2 regions of the Lysinibacillus sp. NPDC093712 genome follow, and region 1 is predicted to be linked to the other one. Evidence: predicted binding sites of a transcription regulator. Region 1 holds the regulator's gene; the other holds the start of a gene.

Region 1 (16,328 bases):
AGGCTTTGGAGCAAGTTGAAGAGGACATCCGTAGTGGTACTTCATTTTCAGATGCAGCGGCAAAGCATCCAAAAGTTTTTCCAGTGATGTTCGTCAATATGATGCGTTCTGGAGAGGCGACAGGAAATGTTGATGACACTTTAGAGCGACTAGCAGGTACGTTAGAAAAGCAATTTAAAATTAAGAAAAAAGTGCAATCGGCATTAACTTATCCAGCTATTTTGTCGGTGCTGACAATCGCGGTAGGGATGTTTTTAATGATTTTTATCGTCCCAACATTTATGGCAACTTTTGAAGACATGGATTTAGAAATGCCGCTATTAACAGTTATTGTTGTCAGCGTGTCAGATTGGTTAGTTGAATTTTGGTATATAGTGATTGGCATGTTCTTGTTAGCAGTCATCCTGTTTAGATATTTTTATAACCATAATAAGCTCTTTCATTACAATGTGAATTATGCGGCACTACGAATACCTGTATTTGGTGTTTTAATGCAAAAAAATGTCATTGCTCGTATGACAAGAACATTATCTTCTTTGTTTAGTAGTGCCGTTCCGATTTTACATGCGCTAACGATTGTTGAAAAAGTTGTAGGCAATCCAGTTGTAGGAAAGGTCGTTATAGAGGCACGCGAAAATCTTGAAAAGGGTGGTACATTATCGGAGCCATTAGAAAAAAGCTGGTTATTTCCACCTTTAGTAACGCAAATGACATCAATAGGTGAAACAACAGGTTCGCTCGATTATATGTTAGAAAAAATAGCAGATTTCTATGAGGACGAAGTCGATCGCTCAGTCGATACATTAAAATCGCTAATCGAACCATTAATGATACTCGTTTTAGCAGGAGTTGTTGGTGTGATTGTAGCAGCGATTTTCCTACCGATGTTCGCACTCTATGAAAGTATGTAAACATGCGAAAACTTAAAGGAGGTGGTGTAGAAAATAACTGACGTCGTTACGGGTGTACGTGTTTTCGCACTAATTATAAAACATTATTAAAGGAGGAACACACTATGTTCAAAAAATTACTGAACAAAAAACTATTAAAAAACCAAAAAGGTTTAACACTTATCGAGTTACTAGCTGTTATCGTGATTTTAGCGATTGTTGCAGCCATTGCGATTCCTGCGATTGGGAATATTATTGATAACTCTCGTTATAATGCAGTAAAAGCTGATGCAATTAATGTATTAAATGCTGCACAATTATATTATACGGATAATCCAGGTGGTGAATCCGATGACAAAGGAGATGCAGGAGCTGTTACTACTATTTCTATAACTGTTGCTCAGTTGCAACATGCAAAATATTTAGAATCACGAGGTAAAATTTCAGAAACTGCTTCTGTTACATCAGGAAAACCACATGAACTTGATGGAGACTCTGAGCAAAAGGTGAATGGACAAGAAGTGAAATTTGAGAAAGCAACAATTAATGATATTAATGAAGATAAAGATAAGGGATCTAAATTATCAACAACAAAAACGATAAAACCCAAAAGTTGATTAGTAACCCTCCCAACTCACTCAGAAGCGTAGCCAATACTGCGCTTCTGGTTGGGAAATGGATGGTTAATGTTTAGACACTTCATTCAGTCAAAGGAGGCATCTTTTCACATGTTTAAAAAGAAAAAGAATTCGCATGTGTCGATTGAAATAAAGGATTATGTTTTGCGTGCGCTTGTGGCAAAAGGTGCTGATCCATCGCAGTGGAAGGGCTATGAGTTGCCATTGGCGCAAGGAATAGTCGAAGGTTCAATAATCAATGATGAAATCGTATTGTTTAATATGATGAAAAATCATGTTGCCAAATGGGCAGGCAAGAAGCAAAATGCACGTATTTTTGTACCAGATACTTCGGTGTTGCTAAAGAGCTTTGAGCATCCGCATGATGTTGAATCAAAAGAGTTAAAAAGCTACGCTGAAATGGAGCTTGGGCAAACGATTCATTTACCATTTCACGAGCCACTTATAGATGTTTATGATCCAACACCTAATGATGGACAAGCGATGTTATTTGCGGCTCCATCAGATGAAGTGAATAAAACGATCGGGCTGTTGCTCGATGCTTCGCTAGAACCGCAAGCTGCCGATATTCGAGCTTTATGTAATATTCGTCTATTAGAGCATATGCAATTACTAGAAATAGACAGAACATATTTAATAGCAGATTGGTCGATAAACGAATTGTCGATTAGCATTTATTCTTACGGTCAACTAGAGTTTTTACGTTATCAATCGTTTGAAACAAACTTAGCAAAATGGCAACCAAAAGAGCAGGAGGAGTTTAATTACTCATTCCATTTAATAGATGATCAAGATAATTATCAATTGACACTAACGGATCAAATTCTTGAAATTGATCGTATTATGAACTTTTTTAAATTCTCGTTACATAAAGGTGAGAAAAGTGTAGATGATATTTTCCTTTTAGGTGATAATCCTTTATTGCCTACGATTACTGAGTTTCTAAGTAATAATTTCACAACGCCCATTACAGTGTTAAATGATGCTATGGTACAAAAATCATTCCCTCAATTTTCTGAGAAGTTTGCGAGTCTAATTGGGCTGGCTTTGAAGGAGGTACACTGATGGTACCTGAAATTAACCTCTTACCGAATTTAGAAAAACAGAAATCAGCACCAATACTCTTATATATATTAATTATTGTACTAGTTGGTATCGTTTTAGCATTCATAATAATCCAATATTTCCAGGCGAGAGGCGAGATTACGAAATTAAATGCACAGGAAATAGAGCTGACGTCACAGCAAGAGCAGCTACAAATAGAATTGGCTGGTATACGAAATATGAATGCAGGTTCGCTAGAGCAATCGGTTCAATTTGTCAATCATGTAGCATACCCTGTGACACCATTAATAGATGAGACACAAGCATTATTGCCAGAGCAGACGTATTTACGGAATTATAAATTTGGTGAAACAAATATAGAAATTACCGCTGATTTTGAAACGATGTCAGCTATTTCAAACTATCTTGATAAATTAAACGTAAGCCCTTATTTTACGGATATTCAAGTTGGGACAATTGAAAATTTTGAGTTATCGATTGGGGAGCAAAGCGAAGTAAATTTGAAAGATAAATATCAGGAATTACCGCGTTATTCGGTAACCATTACATTGGCAATTGATTTTATTTATTTGGCTGGAGGTAGAGAATCATGACAAGCAGCAAAAACTCAGCGATTCTTCTGCTAACCGCATTAATCGCAGCCCTGTTATTTGCACTCTATTACTATTTATTAACCCCTAAATTGGAAGAGGTAGAGGCGAAGGAACGAGACGTTAGTGCACTTCAACAAGAAATTGCAACAATACAGGAGCAAATTGTTGCATTAGATACGGTACAGCAATCACATGGTGTAAGTGTGCTTTCTTTGCGAAAAAAAGTGCCTCAAACACGTGCTATTGAAGGCGTTATTCGAAATATCGAAGAAATCGAAGCAGTAACAGGAACACGGGTTGAAGCTGTAGAATTTAATAATTATGATTCACTCGTGATGGACTCTGCGATTATTGACCCAAACACGCCAGCAATTGAGGAGCAAGCGGTCAGTGACATAGCACAACAACTTACTGAAAATAGCGAGCAAGCAGATGGTGAAGAAGGGGATAAAGCATTACCAACGTCTACTATTGCTAAAGAATCATTACCAGCAGAGTTGAAATTAGTGACGTTTAGTATTGATGTTGTTGCTATAGATACGAAGGCAATGCTTGAATTTTTAAAGGAAATTGAAAAAATTGAACGTGTGATGAAAATCGACACATTAGATATTACATTAACTGGGGAAGAGGTTTTATTCGAGGAGGATGCAGATTCATCCATTATAGCTACCATTCAGGTAACAACCTTCTATTATGAGGGAGAACAATGATGTAAAGGCGCGCATACTCCAAAGTATGGGCGCTATGTTAGTTTAGGAGGCAATAAAAATGGAAATGGCTTATACAATACTAGTATTTGTATTTGGGCTAGTTTTTGGATCGTTTTTTAATGTTGTAGGCTTACGTGTGCCGATAAAGGAGTCAATTGTTAAGCCGCCCTCTCATTGTACGAGCTGTCAAAGACAATTAACGGCAATTGATTTAGTGCCAGTTTTGTCCTATGTTTTTTTAGCAGGTAAATGTCGTAGCTGTGGGCAAAAAATTTCGTGGATTTATCCGCTAATGGAGTTGCTAACAGGCGTATTATTCGCCTTTTCGTATTGGCAATTGGGCTTTAGTGAAGAGTTTATCGTAGCGATACTATTAATTTCATTATTAGTAATCCTTGTCGTATCGGACTTTGCATATATGCTTATTCCTGATAAAGTGCTTTTGTTTTTTTTGCCATTATTAGCTATTGGACGTGTGCTATCGCTTTTAACGCCGTGGTGGGATAGTATCGTAGGTGCCGTCGTCGGCTTTGGCATATTATATTGTATTGCTGTTGTATCACGTGGTGGTATGGGCGGTGGCGATATAAAATTATTCTTTTTACTTGGACTTGTACTTGGTACAATAAATACATTATTGACATTATTTGTAGCGGCGGTAATTGGTATGATTGTCGGGATAATCGTGCTCAAAGTACGGCAACAAGGTCGAAAAACGCCGATTCCTTTTGGACCATCCATTGCTTTAGCTGCAATTATCGTGTATTTCTATGGTGAAGTCATCATCGATTGGTATGTAGGATTATGGTAAGGGGGTATATGGATGAAACCAATTATTGGTATTACAGCATTTGCGGAGGACGATTTATCGTCAAAATTGAATGTAGCCTATAGCAAAAGTGTCATTGAGGCTGGTGGCATTCCATTTATTATTCCACTAGGGGTAGAGGAAGATGTAGCACAAATTTTATCGTTGACGGACGGCTTATTATTATCTGGTGGTCATGATGTTCATCCATTTGAATTTGGAGCGGAGCCTCTACCGAAGCTAGGACAAATACATCCAGAACGAGATAGGGTGGAGCTTGCCTTAATTCATGCGGCTTTTACAAGGAAAATGCCAATTTTGGGGATTTGCCGTGGCATGCAAATACTTAATGTTGCATTAGGTGGAACTTTATACCAAGATATTGATAGCGAATATCATAGTAGTAAGCTGTTAAAGCATACGCAACAAGCGGCTCGTGGTGTTGCTACACATTATGTGCAAATTACGCCAGATACGTTGTTAAAATCAATTATCGAGGAAGAAAAAATTGCTGTGAATTCATTTCACCATCAAGCTGTAAATGTATTAGCAGAGAAGCTAATCGTTGCAGCGAAATCGAGTGATGGCCTAGTTGAAGCGTTCGTACACGAAGACTATCCGTTTTGTTTAGCAGTGCAGTGGCACCCAGAAGAACAAGCAGTAGTAGGAGATTTAGCTGCACAGAAACTCTTTGCAGCCTTCACTCAGGAGAGCTTAAAATATAAAAGAGAAGCATGAGTGCTTCTCTTTTTTGTTTGCTAAGTATGAGAATGCATTAATGTACACGGCGATATAAGCCGACTACTTGTCCTAAAATCGAAACTTGGTCTACAATAATCGGTTCCATTGTAGCGTTTTCTGGCTGTAAGCGAAAATGATTTTTTTCCTTGAAGAAGCGTTTAACTGTTGCTTCATCTTCTTCTGTCATTGCAACAACAATATCACCGTTATCAGCTGTTGCTCTTTGCTTGACGATGACTAAATCTCCATCAAAAATGCCCGCCTCGATCATCGATTCACCCATAATTTCTAACATAAATAGCTGATCTTCACTTGTACCGTAAATATCAGGTAATGGGAAATATTCGTCGATATTTTCAATGGCTGTTATAGGTGATCCAGCTGTTACCTTACCAACAAGCGGTACATGGATGACGCTTTGCTTTTGAATTGAATCTTCTGGCTCTAAAATTTCAATCGCACGTGGCTTAGTAGGATCTCGTCGAATAAAGCCCTTTTGCTCTAATCGAGCTAAATGTCCATGAACCGTTGAGCTTGATGCAAGTCCAACTGCTTCCCCAATCTCACGTACAGATGGCGGATACCCTTTTGCACGTACTTCTTCTTTGATAAACGCTAGTATATCCTCTTGTCTTTTCGAAACTTTTTTCATGATTGCTCACCTCTTTTTTTATATCATTCTTCTTACTATCTTCTTACTAGATAGTATAGCAGAATGCGAACACTTATGCAAACATAGGTTCGAAAAGTGTTTGACAAAAACGTCTGTTCGCTTTATCATAAGAACATACATTCCGAACAAACATTCTGAAAAGGGGATATGATGAATGAATTGGTTTAAAAAAAATACACATATTTCAATTTTATTAGGCGCATTTTTACTATTTGCAGGTTATCTTGTTATAACTGATCCTGGAGACATTACTTACACTGAAATCTATATCGAACATGGCGATAGCTTATGGTCGTTAGCTGAGCAATACCGTGGTAAAATGGGTATGGACGACTGGATAAAACTTGTGAAAGCCGAGAACGAATTACATAGCGTAAAAATAGTTGCTGGAAAATCACTTGTTATACCAGTAGTGGGGGACAATAAGATACCCACCAATTCAATTGAAATTGCGAGAAGTGAAAGATGATGAATAAACAACGAACGGCTGTAATTTACTGCCGTGTGAGCACCGAAAAAGAGACACAAAGTTCTTCATTGGAGCGTCAACAAGAAGAATTACTTCGTTATGCTAAGGAACAAAACTACGATGTGAAAAATGTTTTTCTGGATAAGCATAGTGGGTATGATGTTGAGCGCGAAGGATTACTTGAAATGCTCGATTATATTAAAGAAAAAGAGATACACGCATTATTTGTGCAAGATGAAACACGTTTAGGGCGTGGTAATGCACGAATGGCTGTACTTCATTTATTGCAAAAAACGGAAACAGATGTTTTTTCCATGCGTGATGCAGGGCCTGTACAATTGAATGAGATGGATACGATGTTGCTCGAAATTTTAGCTATTGTTGAGGAATATCAACGTAAAATCCATAATGCGAAAATTCGTCGTGGCATGCGTCGTGCAGTAGAAAATGGCTATCGTCCCGAACATAATCTTTCCAAGCGTGGTAATCCAAATGGTCAGGAGCGTAAGGAAGTGCCTATAGAAGAAATAGTGAAGCTACGCAATCGTGGCTTTACCTATGAGGAAATTGCTGCGACACTAAGAGGTCTTGGCTTCGATGTAAGTAAGGCAACCGTACATAGGCGTTATCAAGAACATCAAGAAAGGTTAGCGGGCAAGTAATTTGCCCTGCTAATCTTTTTTCATGCTTAAAAACGCTCCTGATTGGAAAATAAACTGTCCAAGTAGGTAGAAGGGCAAGATTAATTTCATGTTAAAGCTACCCATTCTTCTTGCAAAATAGCGTAATAGTATTCATCCCACCAATCGTTACCATATGGTATACATTTTTTAAAAAATCCTTCACGTTGCATACCGATTTTTTCCATCACTCGGTAGGAGGCAATATTTTCAGGCTGGCATGTAGCGATAATTCTATGAAGCTTCATTTTGGTAAACCCATAATCTAATAGGGCGTGCGCTGCTTCTGAAGCATAGCCTTGACGATAATATGCTGGGTTCAACACCCATCCAATTTCATATGTATGTTCGCCAAAGTAGGGATGGAAAACTAGATGACCAATGACTTGTTGCTGATCTTGTAAAACAATAGCAAAATGTTGTGCTTGCTCACCGCTATTATCTGTTATAAATTTTTGTACCTGTTCTACAGTTAAAACACCTTCTGGCATATAGTGCATCACCGATTTATCGGACATATAACTATAAACAGCTTGCAAATCTTGTGCTTCAAATTTTCGGATATGTAATCGTTGTGTTGTGATATTCACCTTATTTCCTCCAATAAAGTATAAATTTTTTCCTTGTATAATTAGTTATACACGACTAACATCTGGAAGTCATGTAAATTATGGCTAAGAAGTGTTTTTAAGGGTTGGTATAACTGCATTTTAAGGGAAACCATGCTATACTTTGCATACTGAAGTGATAAAGGTATTGAAAGGTGTGTAACAATGTTATCAAAAGAAAAAATTAATCGAATTAACGAATTAGCTGCAAAAGCGAAAGCGGGCAATTTAACAGAGGAAGAAGCGAAAGAACGTACTTCTCTTCGCAAAGAATATTTAGATACATTTAGAGCGTCAATGCGCGATACGATTGAAAATGTTAAAGTTGTCGATGAAGAAGGTAATGACGTTACACCTGAGAAGGTAAAACAAGCGAAAAAAAATAAATTTTTAAATTAATATGTCACAATTAATCCAGTACTAGAACGTTTGAATTTTCTATTGTTATAGCTGGATAATATTCATCTTTCAGTTCTTACATTTTAAATGGCAAGTTACAAAATGATGATAAAGTATGACATAAATCTCAAATAGTATAACAAAAGCATTGTTTTCTAGGACAATGTTGACTAAACTGTAGTAGAACAATATATAGGACGAGAAAGGATGTCACAACATAATGACTCAACATGCGGATCAACTAGCGATTAATGCTATCCGAACATTGTCAATTGATGCAATTGAAAAAGCAAATTCAGGTCACCCAGGCTTACCGATGGGGGCAGCGCCAATGGCTTATACGCTTTGGACAAAACAACTTCGCCACAATCCGGCTAATCCAAAGTGGTATAACCGCGATCGTTTCGTACTTTCAGCAGGTCACGGCTCTATGCTTTTATATAGCCTACTTCACCTTGGAGGTTACGGCCTTCCAATGGAAGAAATTCAAAACTTCCGTCAATGGGATTCATTAACACCAGGACATCCAGAATACGGTCATACTGTTGGGGTAGAGGCAACTACAGGTCCTCTTGGACAAGGTATTGCTATGTCAGTTGGTATGGCAATGGCAGAGCGTCATTTAGCTGCTACTTATAATAAACCAGGACATGATATTGTCGATCACTATACATTTGCGCTTTGCGGCGATGGCGACTTAATGGAAGGTGTTGCAGCTGAAGCGATTTCATTAGCTGGTCACTTAAAACTTGAAAAATTAATCGTATTATACGATTCAAATGATATTTCATTAGATGGTGATTTGGAAAAATCATTCTCTGAAAACGTTCAAAAACGCTTTGATTCATATGGCTGGAACTATTTAAAAGTTGCTGACGGCACAGATATAGACGCTGTTAACAAAGCAATCGAGGAAGCGAAAAAATCTACTGGCAAGCCAACACTTGTTGAAGTGAAAACAGTAATTGGTTTCGGTTCTCCAAATAAGTCAGGTAAATCTGATTCTCACGGTGCTCCACTAGGTACTGATGAAGTTGTATTAACAAAAGCAGCGTATGAATGGGCACATGAACCATTCCAAATTCCTGCTGAAGTATATGATACGTTCAATGCAGCTGCTGAAGTGCAAGGTGCACAATCAGAAGCAGCTTGGAATACGAAATTTGAAGCATACAAAGCTGAGTTCCCAGAATTAGCAGCTCAATTCGAAAATGCTATGAATGGTAAGCTACCAGAAGATTTTGCAGCAGAATTACCAGTATATGAAGCAGGTAAATCTGTAGCAACACGTTCTTCTTCAGGTGACGCTATTAATGCAATTGCAAAGAAAACTCCATCATTCTTCGGTGGTTCAGCTGACCTTGCAGGCTCAAACAAAACGTCAATGAAGGGCGCAGGCGACTTCTCAGCAGACGATTATGCTGGCCGCAATATTTGGTTCGGTGTGCGTGAATTTGCAATGGGCGCAGCAATGAACGGTATGGCTCTTCACGGTGGTCTAAACGTCTTTGGTGGTACATTCTTCGTATTCTCAGATTACGTTCGTCCTGCTGTACGTCTTTCTGCATTAATGGGTCTTCCTGTGACATATGTATTCACACATGACTCAATTGCTGTAGGGGAAGATGGTCCAACACATGAACCAATCGAACATTTAGCTTCATTACGTGCAATGCCAAATCTTTCTGTTGTTCGTCCAGCAGATGCGAATGAATCTGCAGTTGCATGGGAGCTTGCTGTATCTTCTGAAAAAACACCAACTGTTTTAGTATTATCTCGTCAAAACTTACCAGTGCTTGACGCATCAATTGAAACAGTTCGCGAAGGTGTTACAAAAGGAGCTTACACTGTATCACCTGCTTCTAAAGAAGTGGCAGATGCCATTTTAATTGCAACAGGTTCAGAAGTTTCACTTGCAGTGGAAGCACAAAAAGCGTTAAAAGCTGAAGGTATGGATGTAGCAGTCGTGTCAATGCCATCAATGGATCGCTTCGAAAAACAAGATGCAGCATATAAAGAATCAGTTCTTCCGAAAGCTGTGACAAAACGTCTTGCAATCGAAATGGGTGCATCATTCGGTTGGCATAAATACACTGGCTTTGAAGGAGACGTTCTTGCTATCGACAAGTTCGGCGCTTCTGCACCAGGTGAACTAGTTATGGAAAAATACGGTTTCACAGTAGAAAATGTTGTAGCGAAAGTTAAAGCGCTATAAAATTATTACAAGATAAAGTAACGTTACTCTTTAAGTAAACGAAAAGTACACCGCGTAAATAGTGGTGTACTTTTTGTTTGCCGTTGATTTCCGCTACGGGCGGGCACTTTCCGCGGGCACATCGTAAGCCGCAACCCTCGCTAACGCGCGGTCTGTTGCGTCTTACGTTTTGTGCGTTCCCGCAGGAGTTGCCGTCCTCCGCTTCAATCAACTAGTATCTCTTAAGGACGAAAAAGTACATCACGTATATAGTGGTGTACTTTTGGGGTGAAACTTAAAATAAACACATATTTAGAGTCTGAATTAGAAAGCTAATTCAGACTCTATTTTTTATTGATATCACTTGGAAAATAGCCACTGGTGAAATTAAGGAGAGAGTTGATCTACAAAAATGCAGGTACCTATAAATTTCTCTCAAATAATATCCCTATTTGTTCCTCCATCACTTTGGGAGGGTAGGGCATTTCATTCATAAACCACCATTCCACTGTCCCTACATAAGCTGCTCCCATAAACTGAAGAATAATATCTTCATTTAAACTTCTATTTTTACCCTCCGTTATATTCCATTCATTCCTTTCATTCTTAATATCTTCGATGACAAACTCGAAGAACCGATTTCGAAAGAAATGGGCCCCTTTACTGGCTAACATAGAGGAAAAAAACAAATAATTACTTTCAAAATAATCAAACCAAGTTTTACTTCCGTTTTTAGAATCCGTTTCATCTTCCTGTTCGCAGATTTCCCGTAGAGAATTAATATGTTCCTCAATGAGCTTATCTAATAAATCATACTTATCCGTGTAATGAAGATAGATGGTTCTTCTACTAACGTTTGCCCTATTAGAAATATCTTGTATCGTAATGTCATCAAATTTTTTTTCAGACATCAATTCAATAACAGCTTTTTTTATAGCTTCTTGAGATTTAAGTATTCTTCTATCCACTTTTGACATTATGAAGATCACCAAACTTCCTATAAAATAATTCACAATTTTTAACGATGTGTGCACTAATATACAATTCCTATTCATTTGATAATTGTAAACAACCTGTATATATATAATAATACACGTGTGTCACATAATACATCAATGTGCATAAATTTATTGTAATGTAGATTGGAGATAAAACTCTATGGATAAAAATAATAATTTGCTTATCTTTATATTGACTGTCGGAGTTTTCGGTATTTTAACTACCGAAATGGGGGTAATTGGGATATTACCTTTAATTGCGGAACACTTTCAGATCAGTGTATCCAAAGCAGGGCTACTAGTGAGTCTCTTTGCACTTGCTGTTGCAATATCAGGTCCTATTTTACCGTTATTGTTTTCAGGTATAAATCGTAAGAAGGTAATGTTACTTGTACTTGGAATTTTTGTTCTGGGGAACATAATCTCAATGTTAACATCAGACTTTACCATCTTATTAATTGCTCGTACGATTCCAGCGTTTTTTCATCCGATTTATTGTTCATTAGCTTTGACTATAGCTGCTACCTCGGTTAGCCAGGAAGAATCTCGAAAGGCTGTTTCTAAAGTAATGATGGGAGTGACAGGAGGTATGGTACTAGGTGTGCCAATCACCAACTATATTGCTAGTAATACAACCATAGAAATGGCGTTTTTACTCTTTACGATTGTTAACATTATGGCATTCTTAGCTACAATGTTATTTATACCATCTATGCCTGTTAAGGAAAGGCTTTCTTATGGAGCTCAAATAAGCGTATTAAAAAAACCGATTACTTGGTTAGCGATTGCTACTGTCATATTTATAGGTTCTGCAACTTCGAGCGTAAATAGTTTTATTGCAGAATACCTTCAAACCATTACAAATATCTCGGGAAAAACTTTAAGTTTGGCATTATTATTATTAGGCTTAGCAAGTCTTATTGGAAATCTCGCAGGCGGAAAGTTGCTTACTAAAAACGCATTTAAAACTGTAATATTTTATCCAATTGTATTAGGCATAGTTTATATGTTATCGTTCCTAACAGGAAAGTCCACTGGACCTATGATGATAACGATATTGTTCTGGGGTATATTATTTGCTATAGGAAATAATATTAGTCAATATTGGATAACTTCTGCAACTCCAAAAGCTCCTGAATTCGGTAATGGATTATTTTTATCGTGTGGTAATCTAGGGATAACAATCGGTACAACAGTAAGTGGATTATTTATATCAGGAATGGGTACTCAATATATCGTATTAAGTGGTTTATTATTCTTAATATTAAGTTTAATATCCATTTTACTGAAAAGCTATATTGATACTCCTACAAAACAACTTTCCAAATAAAAAAATTTTGAAATTGTTTTTTTAGATTCTACTAATGAATTCCAACTAACCTGCTCAGTTGAAGTACTACTATCTATACAAAAAGAGCCAAATTAAAGACCAAGTTAATCTACAAAAAGTGTAGGTTTAACTTGGTCTTTATGTATTAACAACAACAATTTATGTGAAAACAGCCGTATTTAATCTAACTAGGACTAACCTTATTGAGAAACAGCTTAATGTATAGTCTAACGTTTGTAAATTAAATCATTCCAACCATATACTTTGTCTGATATACCTAATCTTTGGGCTGGAGTTTCTTCTGTACCTCCTGATTTAAAAGGCAAACAAAAATTATTGGTTCGATTTTGGGATCGCACTTAGGAATGAAAATGGTGCAATATATTAAGGTGAAATGGCTTCAAATTACATTGCCTGCAATCTTCCTTCTATTGATTGCACAAGTTGTCCGGGATGTATTGTTCTAAATTATATGTAGAAAAAAGGATAGCTGAATCAAATGTTCAGTTATCCCTTCCTGATTAAAGTGCTTGGATTGCTGATAGAAGCTGATGAATCGCCACTAAATCAAGAACAATCGCCACTAAAGCATGGCGAATCGCCACTATAAGCACTCAAATCGCCACAAAAACAGCACCTACCGCCAATAACTGGGTGACTCTAATAAAATATTACTTTGCCAACCCATTTTGGAAGGCGTAGACCACCGCTTGTGTACGATCTTGGACATCTAATTTGGCTAAAATATTGCTAACATGGGTTTTCACGGTTTTTAATGCGATGTATAAGTCATCAGCAATTTCTTGGTTGGCTTTGCCTTTTGCCATTAATAAAAGAACTTCCATTTCACGGTCAGTTAATTGTTCATAAAGTGGTGTGTTCGAACCGTAGCGCATACGGTGCATCATTTTAGATGTGACTTCTGGCTCCAAAACGGTTTCCCCACCGATTGTTTTGCGGATGGCGTCAGCAATTTGCTTAGCGTTGGATGTTTTTAAAATATAGCTAACCGCGCCAGCCTCTAAAGCCGGATAAACTTTGTCATCATCTAAAAAGCTTGTGACCATCATGATTTTCGCTTCTGGCCAGGCTTCTAATATTTTGGCAGTCGCTTCCGCTCCTGTCATGACAGGCATGACATTGTCCATTAAAATAATATGTGGGCGAAGGGCGAGGGCACGTTCTACAGCCTCTGCACCATTTTCCGCTTCACCAACAACGGTAATATCGGGCTGTGCAGACAAGTAGGCAGATACGCCAATTCGGACCATCTCGTGGTCATCCACTATTAATACTTGGATCAACTTCAACAACCTCCTTCTGTAGGGGAACTTTTACCTCTACAATCGTACCTTCTCCAGGTACAGAAACAATTTTATACGTACAGCCAATTTCCACCGCTCGCTCGGCGATATTTTGTAGTCCATAGGAAGTCGATTTATCAGCCTCCACATCAAAGCCGAGGCCATTATCTTGAATACGTAAAATCGCTAAACCATCTCGGGCAACAAGCAATAGTTCGACCTCAGTTGCTTTAGAATGTCGCAATGTATTTGATAAAGCTTCCTGCGCAATGCGGAACAAATGATCTTCTTCTGCCTTCGATAAAGACATTTCTTCTAGCTCATATTCAATATGAAAATATACTTTTTGTTGAAGCTCGATAATTAATTCCTCTAAGCCTTGGGCGAGTGTTTTATTGTGCAGGGCAACAGGACGTAAATGTAATAATAATGCCCGCATTTCCAGCTGTGCCTGCTGTACAATTTTTTCTACTTGCTTTAAGCTTTTAGCATTTTCATGGCTTTCTGTCAGCGCAGAAAGTAACATGGAAGCGGCAAATAGTTGCTGTGAAACGGAGTCATGCAGTTCACGTGCAAGACGTTGACGTTCGGCAATAATGCGCTCTTGGATGACTTTATCATTCGCTTCCGCACGTTCATTGGAAAGTCGCTGTAAACTTTTCCGTTGTGTATCGATTAGCTCGCTCGTTTGAACAAGTGCTTTTTTCAATGGTTTCGGTAATGCCTGTTTTTTAGGAAGGACGAAATCTGGCTCGATTAATTCCTTCACAAAGCGAGTAGCTTGTGCCTCTCGCGCTCGAGCTGTCATACTAATCCAGCATGAAATGATGAAACTAAGAGCAAACAGACTTATTAAAATCACGCCACCTAGCGGCATATTATCATAATTTTGTTGCCATAAAGGTTGCCAAACTTTTTCATTTGGTTCGCCCCAGACAGCAAAGAGAAGGCCGAATGCTGCACCAATTAATATGAAAAATAAAGTAAATACTCTTGAAAGAAATGCAATCATTTACGTAGCACCTCCAAATCTCCTAGCCATGTAGCAACGTGTATAACGAGGGTACGCTTTGCATCTTCATGGTTGCCATCTGAGAACACAATACTTTCATTCAGCAGTCGTTGAGTACTACCTTGCAAACATGTAAATTCTCCAAATAACGTCGTGTAATGTAATCGAAATGGAATTTCATAAGGGACATAAATTTGCACTTTGCCAATTCCTTGTCGGATTGTAACTAGACTTGGGCCAGCAGGTAAAATCGTTTGGGTTGTATCAATCGTAATGTCACCAGCAAGACGTTGGATTTGCACATCTTGCCATTTATAGGCATCAACAGGTGCAGGTATCGTACCAAATAGTTCATTTTTATTTGCCGGAAGCTTTTCGAATTCTAATGTAACGATTTTCGGTTCATTTTCTCGTTGTAAGTATTGATAGAGCATGTATAAGAGCAAGATAACGATAAATAGGCGCAAACTCCACATCGTAAAGAGGGAGATGGCGATAAAGAAAATTCCAGTCCATTTTAAAAATCGTATATTTTTCGAAAAGCTTAAATAGAGCAATACAGCCCCAATTATTAAACAAAAAGCGCCACCATTATTAAAAATTGTGAGCTCTACAAAAACGAGTAAAAAGAAGCATAGTACCCAAAATGTAAGTTTATTTGTTGTAAAGTTTTGCAAGAGGGTCACCCTTCTTTCTACTAAATTTATTTCCGTGGAATTTCAGTTTCCTAGTAATGAGCTTCTACCATCGTTTTAATGGCGTTTGGTATTATAGCAGCATCCAGTGCATTTGGATAATGGGCAGAGTGCTCTAATGTAATAAATTGTTTACCGTTTGGTGCATCTACTAATTCATAATATTGTTGTGCTAATTCATAATTAGTCTGTTTATCGTATTTACCTTGAATAAAATATACAGGGACATCAATACGCTTTATAGACTCAAAAAAATTCGTTTCAATGATTTCTTTTTTTAGCTCGGTGCTTTTTATAAGGCTAAATTGTGGACCTGATATAAAAGCTTTATATAAATCCTGTAGTGAGTAATCAGGGGAGGTAAACGCCCCTTTTATTAAATCAATGACATTCACTTTTTTTATTGTATCATCATAATAATTCATGCCTTTATATTGATTGATAAGATCGCTAAATTGATCTTCCTCGTCTGCAAAATACGGCCCTTTTCCTAAAGACTCTAATACTTGAAGTGTCTT
Region 2 (16,328 bases), on a different contig from region 1:
AAAACATGGTAAAATAGCACAAGAAAAGGAGGGGTCCAATGACGACAAAACTTATACATAAAACCATTATCTTTGTCCTATTATTAACATTTTTGTTTCCAAGTATCAACAATAAAGAACTAGTATTTGCCGATTCGAGTGATTTAAAAGTTACTGGAACTATACTTCATTTACGCGAAGGACCTGGGCTCTCTTACCCGATTATTACAACATTAGATGAAGGTGATTTGTTAACATCCATCGGTCGCGAAGGTGATTGGATTCAAGTAAAAACAGACGATTATGAAGGATGGGTAGCGTCTTGGCTAACAGCTTCTATAAATGAGCAACAAACAATTGATAAAACGGTCATATCCCAAGTTGATCGCCTCAATATCCGTACTGAACCGGATATTTCATCACCAGTCCTTGGGCAACTGTCAACAGGCAATCAAGCAGCACTAATAACAGAAAATGGTGAATGGGCAAAAATTAATTGGAATGGACTAGTCGGTTGGGTATCTGCAGACTATGTGACAATTAATGAAACAACAGAAAAAACAACAACTGACCAAGTAGTAGAAGTATCTACGACAACCGAACCTAAAGGTACTACATTTACTATTTTAGTCGATACGTTAAATGTCCGCAAAAAGGCAGATTTAACATCAAAAAAAATAGGGACTGTTTCGAATGGACAATCTTTTAAAGTACTATCACAAGAACATAATTGGGTTCAAATTCAGTACAGTAACAAAAAAACTGGTTGGGTATACAGCTTCTACGGGACATTTTCTGATACGGTAAAAACGACTGCGAAAACTTCAACGTCATCATCACCATCATCATCCTCGCTTGAATCTGTCACAATTATTTATAATGGGACAAACTTACGTACTGACGCGACCACAACTGCGGAGGTTGTTAAACGTGTAGATGCTGGCGAAACCTATCCAATTGTAGGTGCTAAAGATGATTTTTACGAAATACAATTAGAAGATAAAACCGCATTCGTCGCAAACTGGGTAGTCTCCACTTCACAAAGCACAGCGGTAACAACTAGCTATACAAAATCTGAGCCTCGGAAAAAAGGAACTTTAAACGGGCTTACAATTGTTGTGGATGCTGGTCATGGTGGAAATGACCACGGTACAACTGGTCAGCGAGGAACTGACGAGAAAGATATAACATTGAAAACTGCGTCTCTTCTCGCATCCAAGTTAAGTGCAGCTGGTGCAAATGTTGTGATGACACGTGAATCAGATGAATATGTTGCACTTCGTAAACGTGTATCCGTTGCCCATCAGCATGATGCAGATGCTTTTATAAGTATTCACTATGACGCAACTGATAATAGTTCGGTTTCAGGTTTTACTTCCTACTATTTTAATAACAATCAAAAAGGGCTTGCTGAAGCAATACACAACGGCCTTGCTAGTAAAATTAACATTAAAGATCGTGGTACACAGGAAGGAAATTACTTAGTACTTCGTGAAAACCGACAAAAAGCAGTGCTTCTCGAGCTAGGTTTCCTAAGTAATTCCAATGAAGAACGGATCATTACAACGGCTAAATTCAGAGAACAGGCTACACTCGGCATTTATCAAGGCATTTTAGATTACTTTGATGCAAACATAATCGAATAAAAAAGAACCTTCATTTTCTTATTAGAAAATGAAGGTTCTTTTTTATTTAAAATTAATATAGAAGTGATGACTACTGCCGTTGATTTCCACTACGGGCGGGCGCTTTCCGCGGGCACATCGTAAGACGCAACCCCCGCTAACGCGCGGTCTGTTGCGTCTTACGTACTGTGCGTTCTGAGCAGGAGTCGCCCGCCCGCCCTCCGCTCCAATCACTTTATATGTATTGCTAGCAGTCTACTATAATGGCTACTTGGACATGGTCAACAGCTTCATAGAGAGGGGATGCTCGAAGCGTATGGCAAGACGAAAGTAAGAACCCATTTTTTACAATAAAAATAACAAAAGGGATTAAGAATAGAAATCTTAATCCCTTTTGTCGACAAGCTAGAACCTTCATTTTCTTATTAGAAAATGAAGGTTCTTATTTGTTTATGTTTATTTTGTTGCCAATGTAACCCATATAATTTCCTCCATACGAATAAAGAAGGGTGTATGATCAATCTCGATAACGATATGGTCAGATAATACAGAGGTTAAAATACCTTGCTGGATACTTTTCTCTGTTTGCACTACAATTATTTGGCTAATCATCAATTTAAGTGTTTCATATAAATAAGGATTCGATAACCTTCCTATTTGCGTCATCGACGATACACTTCCTTCCTACAAATTTTGCCATTCTTTTTAGTATATGTAGGAATGATAGGAAATGTACCTCTATTTGGACTCAAGTAGGATCGTGACTGGACCGTCATTCGTCAATGCAACGTCCATCATAGCACCGAAAATACCGGTCTCTACTTGTAAGCCGTATCCACGTAAAGCATCATTAAAAGCCTCCCACAACGGTGCAGCTATTTCCGGTCTTGCTGCACTTGTAAAGCTCGGACGATTGCCCTTTTTTGTATCTCCATACAATGTAAATTGAGATACAGATAAGATTGCGCCACCATGCTCTAAAATGGAATGATTCATTTTCCCTTCACTATCTTCCCATAAGCGTAGATTAGCGATTTTTTTTGCTAGGTATGCGACGTCTTCTGCTGTATCCTCATGTGTAATACCAACGAGAAGCACATAGCCTTTATCAATAGCACCTGTAACTTCCCCTTGTACCGTTACAGATGCGGCTTTACTACGCTGTAAAACTACTTTCATAATGTTTAACCCCTCAATCCATCAAAATCCGTTCCATCTGTCGTTTTAACTGAAGTGCCCTTGCCGTATGAATATTAGCACTTCTAATTAATCACACGTTGCACAGAGTAAATATCAGGTGTTTGTTTAATGCGTTCAACAACCTTATGCAAATGTGAAATATTTGAAATAGAAATTGTTAGGTGGATGGTCGCAATTTTATCACGATCTGCGCGGCCACTCACAGCTAAAATATTCGTTTTTGTTTCGCTAACGATTTGCATGACTTCATTTAATATTCCAGGTCTATCAAAGGCAGAAACTTCGATGTCGACAGGATACTCTTTTTTCTCTGGTGTAAGCCCATGCTCCCATTCAACTTCGATTATACGCTCCTGCTCATCCTCTATTAGGATATTTGGACAATCCGCACGGTGTACTGATACGCCTCGACCTTTTGTAATAAAGCCGACGATGTCATCACCAGGAACAGGTGTACAGCACCGGGATAGTCGAATAAGCATATTATCAATGCCTTTCACAATAACGCCTGACTCAGTACGCTTTTGTGGAATCGGATTTTTCATTTTTTGTTCGATTTTTTCAAGTGCTTCTTCTTGCTCACGCTCTTTACGGCGTTTTTCGGCTAAACGATTTACAACTTGTTGTGCCGTAATACCATTCATACCAACAGCCGCATATAAATCCTCTTCATTCGTGTAATTAAATTTATCGCAAACACGTTTTAAGTTTTCCGATGACATTGTTTCTTTCATATCAAAATCTTGTGAGCGTATTTCTTTTTCAATCATCTCTTTACCTTTGATGATATTTTCCTCACGCAGATGACGCTTGAAAAATTGCTTAATCTTATTTTTTGCTTGTGATGATTGCGCAATTTTAAGCCAGTCACGACTCGGACCAAATGATTGCTTTGATGTTAAAATTTCAATGATATCACCTGTTTTTAATGGTGTATCAAGCGGTACCATCTTACCATTAATTTTGGCTCCGATTGTACGATTGCCGACTTCTGAATGCACACGGTATGCGAAATCGATAGGTACAGAACCAGCAGGCAATTCAATAACATCCCCTTCAGGTGTAAATACGTACACCATATCCGAGAATAAGTCGAATTTTAATGACTCCATGAACTCTTCTGCGTTAGAAGACTCATTTTGGAATTCTAATATTTCTCTAAACCACGTTAATTTTTGATCGACATTTTGTTTTTCAATATCAATCTTTTTACCTTCTTTATATGCCCAGTGAGCTGCGATCCCGTACTCTGCAATTTTATGCATTTCTTTTGTACGAATTTGAACTTCTAACGGGTCACCATATGGCCCAATAACGGTCGTATGCAATGATTGATATAAGTTTTGCTTTGGCATTGCAATATAATCTTTAAAACGTCCAGGCATCGGTTTCCATAAAGTGTGGACTATTCCTAACACTGCATAGCAATCTTTTATGCTATCAACAAGTACACGAATCGCTAATAAATCATAAATTTCATTAAATTGCTTTTTTTGTAGCACCATTTTACGATAAATGCTGTAAATATGCTTTGGACGACCATAAACATCCGCATCAATTTCGACATCAGAAAGTTGAGATTTCATTTCCCCCATGACATTGTCTAAATAAGCCTCACGTTCATCTCGTTTCTTCTTCATCAGACTGACAATACGATAATATTGCTGTGGATTTAAATATCGAAGTGCAGTATCCTCCAGCTCCCATTTTACTGTCGAAATCCCTAGACGATGTGCAAGTGGTGCAAAAATTTCAAGCGTTTCTTTCGAAATACGACGTTGTTTTTCTGCAGGTAAATGCTTTAACGTGCGCATATTATGCAGACGGTCAGCAAGCTTAATCAAGATGACGCGAATATCTTGAGCCATTGCTACAAACATTTTGCGGTGATTTTCCGCCTGTTGTGCTTCTTTCGATAAATATTTTATTTTCCCAAGCTTCGTTACTCCGTCAACAAGTACCGCAACTTCTTCGCCAAATTCACGAACTAAATCATCTCGTGTAAATTCCGTATCTTCAACAACATCGTGTAAAAAGCCTGCTGCCACAGTTTCTGGATCCATTTGTAATTCAGCTAAAATACCGGCAACTTGCACTGGGTGAATAATATACGGTTCACCAGAGCTACGGAATTGCTCAATATGCGCATCTCTTGCCAATTCATATGCTTTTTTCACGAATGCGACATTTTCCTCATTCATGTAGGATTTGACTAAATCAAAAACGTCCTCAGGAGTCAAAATTTGCTCTTTCGCCATAACATGTCCACCTTGCTCGTCAAATTTTTCAGATTAGATATAAACTTAATTGTATAAAAAATAGAGGTCGATTGTAAAGGGACTGTGTCATATAGTTTAGATAATATCGTGAACACTTCGTATTAAAGGGTAAAAAATACATTATTATAGATAAAAAGACCCTTTGCAAGGCAGGTGTGCTTCGCAAAGAGTCTATAATTTACTAGTTAGTTTGCTTTGTTGTAGGCAACAGCAATTTTTGCACCAACTACTGCATTGTTTTTCACTAATGCGATGTTTGCATCAAGGCTCTTACCTTCAGTTAATTCTTTTACTTTGCCAAGTAAGAATGGTGTTACATTTTTACCTTGAATACCATTTTCTTCGGCTTCTTTTAACGCTTTTTCGATAATGCTAGTGATGAATTCGTGCTCAAGTGCTTCTGCTTCAGGAATAGGATTTGCAATAACTGCTCCACCTTGTAAGCCTAAATCCCATTTAGCACGTAACATTGCTGCTACTTCTTCTGGTGTATCAAGCTTAAAGTTTACATCAAATCCACTTTGACGTGTGTAGAATGCAGGAAGCTCCGGAGTGCCATAACCTACAACAGGTACACCTTTTGTTTCAAGATATTCTAGTGTTAAACCGATATCTAAAATAGATTTAGCACCTGCACAAATTACAGCTACATTTGTTTGTGCTAATTCTTCTAAGTCAGCTGAAATATCCATTGTTGTTTCAGCACCGCGGTGCACACCACCGATACCACCTGTAACGAAAATTTCAATGCCAGCAAGCTCAGCACAAATCATTGTTGCAGCAACTGTTGTCGCGCCTAATTTTTTCGTAGCTAATAAATAGCCTAGGTCACGGCGAGAAGTTTTAGCAACACCTTGTGCATTCCCAAACATTTCAAGTTCTTCGTCAGATAAACCGATTTTAATTTTACCGTCAATAAGCGCAATCGTTGCAGGTACCGCACCGTTGTCACGAATAATTTGCTCTACTTCACGTGCTGTTTGTACGTTTTGAGGATATGGCATACCATGTGAGATGATTGTTGACTCTAATGCAACAATTGGTAGTCCTTTTGCTTGTCCAGCTTTTACTTCTTCTGATAATACGATGAATTCTTTCATGTGTTATTCCTCCATTTCACTTTTTAACAATTCTTCTGATAATTCAGGTCTTACTGTGTACGGGGATGCGAGTGTATTTTTAGCATTCGTTAAACCTGCATCAATGCACACCTCAAACGATTGTCCCCTTAACCAACTATGGATGACAGCACTTACAAAAGCATCACCCGCGCCAGTTACATCTTCAATTTTAGTGATTTCCTTAGCAGCAAAATGACTTGGTGTACTAGTTGTAGATGCAGCATAGACACCTTTGCTACCTGCAGTAATAATGACATGCTCGGCCCCTAATTGAAGAAGCTTTTGAATAGCTTTTTCATAGTTTGCATCGTTTTCAATTTTATGACCAACGATTGTTTCTGCTTCATCTGTGTTACAAATAAACCATGTAACCCCTTGCAATGTATCTGGTAATCGATTCATTTTTGGCGAAGATACCGGTACAATGACAAACGGAATAGCTCGCGCAATCGCTACTTGTTGGATGTAGGCTACCGTTTCTTTCGGGCAATTTAAATCCATAATAAAGCAGCCTGCATTCATTAACATTGGCTCATATTTCTTCAATAAACTTGGCAATAATAAATCATAAACTTCCATGTTTGCAACAGCTAATGCAAGTTCACCTTGCTCGTCCATAATCGCAGTATAGGAACCAGTTGAAGCATCTGGTAACTGTTCGACATAGCGTAAATTCATAAATGATTCGGATGCTTCTTGGATTACTTGCCAATCCGCATCCTTTCCAGCTGTCGTGAGTAACGTCACCTCATGATTAAGTCGACCTAAATTTTCCGCAATATTTCGACCAACCCCACCTACACTGAATGAGGAGCTAGCAGGATTAGAAGTTCCTAATTGCACGGTCCCTCTTACATGAAATTTCCGATCGAGATTAGCTCCACCGATACAAATAATTTCATTTTCCTCAGGTAAAATATAAGCACGGCCAACAATTTTCCCTTGCTTCGTTAAGCTCGACACTAGGTTTGCAAGTACTGGACGGGACAGATTCATCTTATCTGCCATCTCTTGCTGAGACATAAACGGATTTTTACGAATTAAAGCCAGTACCGCTTGTTCTCTTTCATTCATAGCATCACCTTTTATTATATTTGTTTATATCATAAACTTTTGTTTGAATAAAGTCAAACATTTCTCTTATTTATGCATCTTACAAGGTTTTACAACAAAAAATAGCACGCTAGAATACTTCCTAGCATACTATTTGTACTTTTCATGTCGTTTATACTATTATGTTCAATCAGTTCTGTTCATTACTATAGAATTTGTTTTAATGTGCTAGTTTATTCGGAGATTGCTTTTTCACGATGATAACAAACAAACTAGCTAAAACACATAATACACCAGCTAAGAAAAACGCCCATGTGTACGAGTTGAAAAATTTATAAATGAGACCTCCACCGTATGCTGCGACTGCAGCACCTGCCTGATGGGATGCAAAAATCCAACCATAAATAATACCACTTTTTTGCGTACCAAAAATTTGTCTTGAAATACTAACAGTTGGCGGTACAGTTGCAATCCAATCTAATCCATAGAACGCGGTGAAAATAATGAGTAATGTTAGAGAACCTTGCATTAAGGCATACGGCAGTAAAACTAAAGAAGCACCTCTTAAAAGATAATACCAAAATAGTAACCAACGATTATCGAAGCGATCAGATAACCAGCCTGATAATGTTGTTCCGACTAAGTTGAATATTCCCATGAACGATAGAAACGAAGCAGCCGTTACTAACGGTACACCGAAACTAATACAATACGATACAAAATGCGTACCAATTAACCCGCTTGTTGATAATCCGCAAATAAAAAAACTACCTGCTAAAAGCCAAAATTCTTTCACTTTTATTGCAACGAATAAACCATTAAAAGCAATAATAATTGGGTTTTTCTTATTTTCTACTACACTTTCCGCTTTTTCTTCCTCAAGTCCATATGCAAGAAGCCCAACGTCCATCGGTTTATTTTTCATAAACAATAAAATAACGATAAACATAATGGAACTTAACACCATTATTAAAGCAATTGCCCATCGCCATGAAGAATTTTCGATAATCATTGCTAATATCGGGAGAAGAACTAATTGTCCTGTTGCAGTACTGGCAGTTAATATACCTAAAGCGAGTCCTCTTCTTTTTTCGAACCAATGATTCGCAACAAAAGGACTTAAAACGGTTAAAAAGAGGCTAGCCCCTAGACCAATAATAAAACCCCAAATAATCATCAATTGCCATGCTTGCTGCATTAACAATGTGAGCGATATGCCTATAATTAATATCCCCATAGCAGCTAGCATCATTTTCTTTAATCCCAGAACTTCGAGTAATGCCGCCATAAACGGACCGGAAATTCCATATAGAAAAAGACTAATGGCAAAAGCCATTGCTATTACCGAACGATCCCACCCAAATTCATGTTCAAACGGACCAATAAAAACACCTGATGAAGATAAAGTAATGCCTGCTACAATAATTGAAAAAAATGTTATCATTAAAATAAACCAACTGTAATGAATACGTTTCATAACGCCACCTACATTTCCAGAAAAATGTAAAACGATTGTTTTTATATGAAAAAAATTTAGAATACAGGTATGCTAAAAAATATATGTATATACATATATAATAATGACTCGCTATTTTAGATGTCAAGAAAATAATTCCATTTTAGTGGTACAATATAGTTTAACGAAAAACTTAAAAGGAGATCTAGTTATGGAGAGAAATTACACAGACATTGACTATACTCAAATTTGCGTATGTGCGAATCTTAGAAAAAAGACTAGGGCCGTTACGCAGCTATATGATAAAGCTCTTGAACCTACTCATTTAAAAGTTACTCAATACTCGATGCTAGCAAATATTGCCCATCATAAAGCAGTTTCAGTAAGTCAATTGGGTGATATTCTATTACTCGATCAAACAACGATAACTCGTAATGTCAATCTATTGAAGAAAAATGGCTATGTGGATGTTACGCGTGATATACAAGATGGCCGAACTAAGATAATTTCTTTAACGGCTATAGGAATTGAAAAATTAAATGAAGCAGCGCCAATTTGGATGGACATACAGGAAAAAATCATAGAAGATATTGGACTTGAAAAATATATAGACTTTTATGAAACGCTAAAAAAAATTCAAAAAGTAGTGAAATCCTACGACTAATATTGTCAGAATTGTTTGGGTGCCTGACACTTTATAAAAAAAGGCTGTCCCAAAATTCGGGACAGCCTCTTTCGTTTATTAATATTGAATTAATGTTTTCATGCTTAGATCGCCAAGTTTTGCACGACCGTTTAGTTCGATTAGCTCAATTAGGAATGCACAGCCAACAACTTCTCCACCTAATTGTTGAATTAGGCGAACTGTTGCCTCTACTGTACCACCAGTTGCAAGTAAATCGTCACAAATAAGCACTTTTTGACCTGGTTTGATGGCATCTTTATGCATTGTTAATGTATCTTTACCATATTCTAAACCGTAATCTGCACTAATTACTTCACGTGGCAATTTTCCTGGTTTACGAACTGGTGCAAAGCCAATTTCAAGCGCATAAGCAACTGGGCAGCCTATAATGAAACCACGAGCTTCAGGACCTACAATAATTTCTGCGCCAACTTCTTTAGCGTATTCAACGATTTTATCTGTTGCATATTTGTAAGCTGGACCGTTATCCATAATTGTTGTAATATCTTTGAAGCTAATGCCTTCTTTTGGCCAGTTCTCAACTGTTGTCACGTATTGCTTTAAATCCATAGTTCTTGCTCCTCCTACGAAATTGTATTCGTATATAAATTTAATCGTTCATCAAACCATTGCTTTAGCTCTATATATGGTGCATAGACAAGTTTTTGCTCTATTTCAATCTGTTCTGAACGTTGTTTGTAAGACGGCGCCTCAGTTAATGCCGTTTTCGGCGCATTCACGTTGACAGTCGTCAGTCCACTCTCCATTCTAACAAAATTGAGCTCAAAAAACACCTGTGTCATAAATTTTAATGCTTCTAACGGCCAACCCGTATGCTTTGCTAAATCCGTTAAATGCATATCTAATGGAAATGCAGGGCGTTGCTTTAGAAATTTATAGTACCAGGCAAATTGTTCACGCGTAGGCATTCCGTTGAAGTACTGGGAATCTGGCATATAAAAATGAGCATAAATACGGGAAGGTGCAGTTTTTAGTAATACATTTTCTAATAATTGAACGTTGTGTGGTAAATCAAGCAACACAATATAATTTGTTTGCTCTACATTGGACAGTTCAGCATCAACTAAGTGAATTGGCACACCTAGCAATGAGTGATAATAGCTCATCGTCTCCGGACGGAACGCATAAAAAACAGCTTCCTCTTTTGGCACTGTATGCAACCAACGAGATGTTTGACGAATTCCACGAATATCAAATAATTGCCACTCTGTGGTTTGAACATCCTCAATCATAAATTGTGGCTTTTTACGTCCTTGCCACTCATTAATTTGAAGATCGCCAATAAACGATACTTTAATGCCGTATGTCAGCTCATTATACAAATGCCCTTTATTAAAACCTACACTATCCAATTTCTCAAGGCCGTCGGTTAATTCCATTTTAATGTGATTTTCAGCAGCACCAATTTTACGCATCGAAGCAATTTCCACATCCTCAAGCACATACACTGGCTTCTGGAAATCTGTGCCGAACGGGCCGAGCGTCGCAATTTCTTCTATGGCATCCGCGGAAATCTCATCAATTTTAAGCGGAATATCAATTGAAACAACCGGCGTTAATTGCTCTTCTGTTAAGCATTCTCTTGCTTGTGCATCCAATCGCGCTCGCAGTTCATCCACATGCTCCAATGGTAACGTCATTCCCGCTGCCATCGGATGTCCGCCGAAATGTGGTAAAATATCTCTATTTTTCGCCAATTCATTATATAAATGGAACCCTTCAATACTACGTGCAGACCCTTTTGCTGTCCCTTTCTCCAAGTCCAGTGACAGTACAATTGTTGGACGATAATAAAGTTCAACAAGTCTTGATGCAACAATACCTACAACGCCAGCGTTCCAGCCTTCCCCTGCTACAACTAAAACAAGTGAATCCCCAATCTTTTCATCTGCTTCAATTAAGGCAATCGCCTCATCTGTAATACTTTTCACGATATCTTTACGTTCTGTATTACATCCATTCAGCTGTTTAGCTAGAGCTGTCGCCTTTGGTGCATCCTCTGCCATTAGTAACTCAACAGCTGGAGACGCTTCGCCAAGTCGCCCAACTGCATTTAAACGTGGCCCAAAATAAAAGCCAATCGTTTCTTCATTGATTGTGGCTTGCTCTGCACTTGCTACTTCGCACATTGCCTGTATCCACGGGCTAAGTGAACGTCTCATTTCCTCAATGCCACGTTTTACAAGATAACGGTTTTCGTCGACTAGTGGTACTAAATCGGCCACGGTACCAATTGCCACAAACTCAAATAAATGTGTTGGCAGCTCACCATATAGGGCATGCGCTAATTTAAATGCCACACCAACACCCGCCAGCTCACCAAACGGATAATGACCTTCAGGTACTCGTGGATGTAAAATGATATCCGCTTGTGGTAACTCTTCACCAGGCTCATGGTGATCTGTCACAATCACATCCATTCCAAGTTCCTTTGCTACTCGAATCGGTTCAATACCTGAGATACCATTATCCACCGTTATAATTAATTGAATGCCCTCTTCATAGGCTTCACGAAATAATGCTTCGTTCGGACCATAGCCATGTAAAAAACGATTAGGTATTTTAAATGACACATCTACTCCAAGGTCTTGTAGTACATTGAGCATGACCGTCGTACTTGTCACACCATCGGCATCATAATCTCCGTAAACTAAAATTTTCTCATTATTTTCAAGCGCTTTCTGGATGCGCTCTACCGCTTCTGCCATACCATGCATTAAAAACGGATCATGTATATTTGCTTCTGTCATATTTAATAAGCTTTCTGCATCGGCTGATGTTGAACAGCCTCGGGCCACCAAAATTTTCGCCGCAATAGCAGAAAGTTGTAAGTCATTTTGTAATGTTTGTACAAGTTGTGCGTCTGGACGCTCAACCTGCCATCTTTTTTTCGATAAAATCATATTTCTCACTTCCTCACGAAGGCTATTATACCGAAAATCGAGCATGTTCGCACTATCCACTAGCTTACTAGATTTATCCTGATTTAATAGATTGTCTATTTCTTCGTTATTTCTAACATACAGGACACTTTCCTTCCACATATTAAAAAGCCTACTCTAAGAAAGAGTAGACTTCGGAGTGGACGGCGACAAATAAAGTGCCAGGCACTCAAACAATTTCAGTTGATTAGAGCAGACGACGGCGATGAATGCACCGCAACAGACCGCCCGCAAGCGATTGTTGCGGCTTACAAGTGCGCAAGCGAAGTGCCAGGCACTCAAACAATTTCAGTTCCTTTCGAGGCAGCGACTAATGCTTCGATTTTAGCCACATTTCCTTCATGCAAAGCCGCCACTATTGTACTGCCTACAATTACGCCATTGCCAAGGGCACCCATGCTCACCACTTGTTGAGGCGTTGAAATACCAAAGCCCGCTAACACAGGTATGTGACTCATATTACGCAAACGTGTAAAATGACCTTCTAAATCATCTGCAAAGCTTGCGCGAGCCCCAGTAATACCGTTTACAGTTACTGCATAAACGAAACCTTGACTAGCCGCTGCTATACGGGCAATTCGCTCTGGTGGGCTTGTTAACGATACAAGTTGTACAATATCAACACCATGGGGATTTAAAGTTTGACGAAGTATTTCACTTTCCTCTAGTGGTACATCAGGAACGATTAATCCTTTTATCCCCCCTGCTACACAAGCAATGGCAAATTGCTCTAAACCATAAGCTAAAACGGGATTAAAATATGTCATAACGACTAATGGAACGGTAATCTCTTGACGGAATGAGGCAAGCGCCTCTAGAACTTTTCGCAATGTTACACCTTCTGCTAAAGCTCGTTCTCCTGCTTGTTCTATCGTAGGACCATCTGCAACAGGATCGGTAAACGGAATACCAACTTCAATGGATGTCACACCCATTTTTTGTAATGACAAAATAGTTGGCTTTAACGTTTCAAGCCCACCGTCTCCTGCCATAATATAGGGCACAAATGCTTTATTACCAGTATTGTTCACTTGATCAATTGCCTGCTGTAATGTTGTCATTATTTATCACCTCCAAGTACTGCACGAACAGTATGGACATCCTTATCACCGCGGCCTGATAAACAAACAACGATGATGTCATCAGCATTCATTTCTTTTGCAAGCTTTGCTGTATACGCAATAGCATGTGCACTTTCCAGAGCCGGTAAAATACCCTCTGTGCGACTTAGTAATTGTAGACCTTCAAGTGCCTCATCATCTGTAATAGAATCAAAATTTGCGCGTCCGATATCATGCAAATAACAATGCTCTGGCCCCTTCCCAGGGTAATCAAGACCTGCTGAAATGGAATGTGCCTCCTGAACAAAACCATTGTCATCTTGAAGTAAATACATGTAAGCTCCGTGAAGAACGCCTAACTGACCGCCTGCAATGGCAGCAGCGTGTTTCCCTGTATCAATACCACTTCCAGCTGCTTCTACACCATATAACGTTACCGATTCATCATCGACAAATGGATGGAACATGCCAATAGCATTACTACCACCGCCTATACAAGCGACAACGGCATCTGGTAAACGTCCTTCTTTTGCAAGGACTTGTGCTCTTGTCTCCACACCAATGATACGTTGGAAATCACGCACGATTTTCGGGAATGGATGAGGACCTAGTGCTGAGCCTAAAATATAATGTGTATCTTCGACATTCGTCACCCAATATCGAAGAGCAGCATTCACTGCATCTTTCAGCGTTTTCGAACCTGTTTCAACTGACTCTACCTTTGTGCCAAGTAGCTCCATACGGAAAACATTTAATTGTTGTCGCTTGATATCTTCAGCACCCATAAAAACAACACATTCCAAATTTAGCAATGCACATGCAGTCGCTGTCGCTACACCATGTTGTCCTGCTCCCGTCTCTGCCACTATTTTCTTTTTACCCATGCGCTTGGCAAGAAGCGCTTGACCAATAGCATTATTAATCTTATGAGCGCCTGTATGATTTAAATCTTCACGCTTCAAATAGATTTTGGCTCCACCAAGCTCTTTTGTTAAATTTTCAGCATAGTACAGCGGTGTCTCACGACCTACATATTCCTGTAAATAATAAGCTAGCTCGTTTGTGAATGTTGGATCTGCCATCGCCTCATCAAAAGATGCTTCTAATTCTATTAATGCCGTCATTAATGTTTCTGGAACATACTGGCCCCCAAATTTCCCGTAGCGCCCTTGCTTCGTCGGTACACTATTTGCGATTGAATTTGTCATTATGCTCTCCCCCTCTTACTGCTTGTAAAAATGCTTCTATTTTTTTCGAGTCTTTGCTACCCTCTGTCTCAACACCGCTTGAAACATCTACCATAGAAGGTGATACAAGTGACAGCGCCTCTTGAATATTTTCTAACTTTAAGCCACCTGCTAGTATTAGCTTGTCACGTTGGATGCCGGCTGCCTCAAGTAATGTCCAATCAAACGTATGACCACTTCCGCCTTTATAATCCGTGCCAGGAGCGTCGAATAAATAATAATCAACATCATAGTTGGTCGCCGCCTGCACGTCCTTAGCGCAATGGACAGAAAGAGCCTTAATCGAAGGATAGCCTTGCTGAACAATAAAGGCCGGCGTTTCCTCGCCATGATACTGCACATAATCCAATGGCACACTCGAGACTGCCAGTTGTAATTCCTCAGGCGTTGGATTAACAAAAACTCCTATTTTCATAATTCCTTCAGGTACATGCTGTGCCAATTGTTGCGCCTGTTCTATGGACACTTGGCGTTTACTTGGTGCAAAGACAAAACCGATGGCATCCGCTCCTGCTTGTACCGCCGCTTTCACATGTTGTACTTCTTTCAAACCGCAAATTTTCACCTTCGTCATACTGATGCCCCCACTTTATTTACCTGTAATTGTCGAAGTGCACTCCCTGCATCGCCACTGCGCATTAATGATTCTCCTACAAGAACAGCGCTTACGCCCATAGCCGCAACCTTTTTAGCATCCTCATTATTCCAAATACCACTTTCACTAATCAGCACCCGTTGCTCCCCAAATGGAAAAGCCACTGCAATTTCTTTCGTACGTGCTAAATCTACTTCAAATGTGCGTAAATCTCGATTGTTGACACCAATTAACTTTGCACCTAGAGCTACTGCCCGTTCAAGCTCTTCAACATCGTGAACTTCTACTAACACTTCTAGTCCCAAGCTTGTTGCAAAGCTAAATAATTCTTGTAACGTTGCATCGTCAAGTGCTGCAACAATGAGTAAAATAATCGATGCACCAGCAGCCTTTGCAAAGCGTATTTGCACTCGGTCAATCATAAAATCTTTACATAAAAGCGGGGTTTGAACAGACTTCGCAACCGCTGCTAAATCTTCAAACGAGCCTTGGAAAAATGCTTTGTCCGTTAAGACTGAAATAGCTGCTGCACCTGCTCCAGCATAAATTTTCGCCTGTTTTACAGGATCAGCTCCTTGTGCAATAAGTCCCTTCGACGGAGAAGCACGTTTCATTTCCGCAATGACTTGCAAAGTGTCAGCAGTGTTTAACGTTGCAAAAAGAGAGTGGCGCTTTATTTCGTTGAAATCGGCTAATGGATCTGGCTGTGTAAGTAAGTCGGCTACCTCTATTTTTTTCTGTTCTATAATTTTAGTTAATATATTCATTGCCCAATCTCCACCTCTTTAATTTTCTCACTATAAGCGGCTACTGCCTCTAATTTTTGTAATGCACGTCCACTGAAGATACTATCCCTAGCAATGGCTACACCTTCTTTGACGGTTTGCGCAATCCCATGGCTAAATAAACCAATTCCAGCATTTAGCAATACCGTATCAAAATAAGCACTTTGTTCACCTGCCAGCAATTTGCGCATAATGGCTGCATTGTCGTTAGCATTGCCACCTCGAATCGCTTCTAAAGGTGCATAGTGAAGTCCTGCGTCCTCTGCTGTTAAGGCAAAC

Evidence for each region. Region 1 encodes LexA, which represses DNA repair genes until DNA is damaged. Its sites were predicted from a motif close to CGAACATATGTTCG; they were not measured.
Region 2: the regulator LexA is predicted to act here: its motif matches at 7,311-7,324, upstream of ACQKNX_RS10720 (carbohydrate kinase).

What each region holds. Positions count from the first base shown of each region.
Region 1 covers NZ_JBNNUU010000001.1:26,492-42,819, forward strand. Annotated here, with positions in the region: gene ACQKNX_RS00130 (type II secretion system F family protein) at 1-911, shown strand, start outside; gene ACQKNX_RS00135 (prepilin-type N-terminal cleavage/methylation domain-containing protein) at 1,016-1,507, shown strand; gene pilM (type IV pilus biogenesis protein PilM) at 1,619-2,593, shown strand; gene ACQKNX_RS00145 (PilN domain-containing protein) at 2,593-3,186, shown strand; gene ACQKNX_RS00150 (potassium transporter) at 3,183-3,899, shown strand; gene ACQKNX_RS00155 (prepilin peptidase) at 3,958-4,710, shown strand; gene ACQKNX_RS00160 (gamma-glutamyl-gamma-aminobutyrate hydrolase family protein) at 4,723-5,445, shown strand; gene lexA (transcriptional repressor LexA) at 5,483-6,100, opposite strand; gene yneA (cell division suppressor protein YneA) at 6,276-6,590, shown strand; gene ACQKNX_RS00175 (YneB family resolvase-like protein) at 6,587-7,252, shown strand; gene ACQKNX_RS00180 (GNAT family N-acetyltransferase) at 7,339-7,860, opposite strand; gene ACQKNX_RS00185 (DUF896 domain-containing protein) at 8,044-8,277, shown strand; gene tkt (transketolase) at 8,498-10,492, shown strand; gene ACQKNX_RS00195 (TetR/AcrR family transcriptional regulator) at 10,894-11,448, opposite strand; gene ACQKNX_RS00200 (MFS transporter) at 11,630-12,799, shown strand; gene ACQKNX_RS00205 (response regulator) at 13,471-14,103, opposite strand; gene ACQKNX_RS00210 (sensor histidine kinase) at 14,078-15,115, opposite strand; gene liaF (cell wall-active antibiotics response protein LiaF) at 15,112-15,792, opposite strand; gene ACQKNX_RS00220 (alpha/beta fold hydrolase) at 15,843-16,328, opposite strand, start outside.
Region 2 covers NZ_JBNNUU010000002.1:642,642-658,969, forward strand. Annotated here, with positions in the region: gene ACQKNX_RS10695 (N-acetylmuramoyl-L-alanine amidase) at 39-1,625, shown strand; gene ACQKNX_RS10700 (DUF2642 domain-containing protein) at 2,061-2,270, opposite strand; gene dtd (D-aminoacyl-tRNA deacylase) at 2,343-2,783, opposite strand; gene ACQKNX_RS10710 (RelA/SpoT family protein) at 2,867-5,062, opposite strand; gene ACQKNX_RS10715 (pseudouridine-5'-phosphate glycosidase) at 5,269-6,183, opposite strand; gene ACQKNX_RS10720 (carbohydrate kinase) at 6,187-7,278, opposite strand; gene ACQKNX_RS10725 (MFS transporter) at 7,478-8,734, opposite strand; gene ACQKNX_RS10730 (MarR family winged helix-turn-helix transcriptional regulator) at 8,925-9,377, shown strand; gene ACQKNX_RS10735 (adenine phosphoribosyltransferase) at 9,456-9,968, opposite strand; gene recJ (single-stranded-DNA-specific exonuclease RecJ) at 9,983-12,322, opposite strand; gene trpA (tryptophan synthase subunit alpha) at 12,640-13,422, opposite strand; gene trpB (tryptophan synthase subunit beta) at 13,422-14,630, opposite strand; gene ACQKNX_RS10755 (phosphoribosylanthranilate isomerase) at 14,608-15,243, opposite strand; gene trpC (indole-3-glycerol phosphate synthase TrpC) at 15,240-16,031, opposite strand; gene trpD (anthranilate phosphoribosyltransferase) at 16,028-16,328, opposite strand, start outside.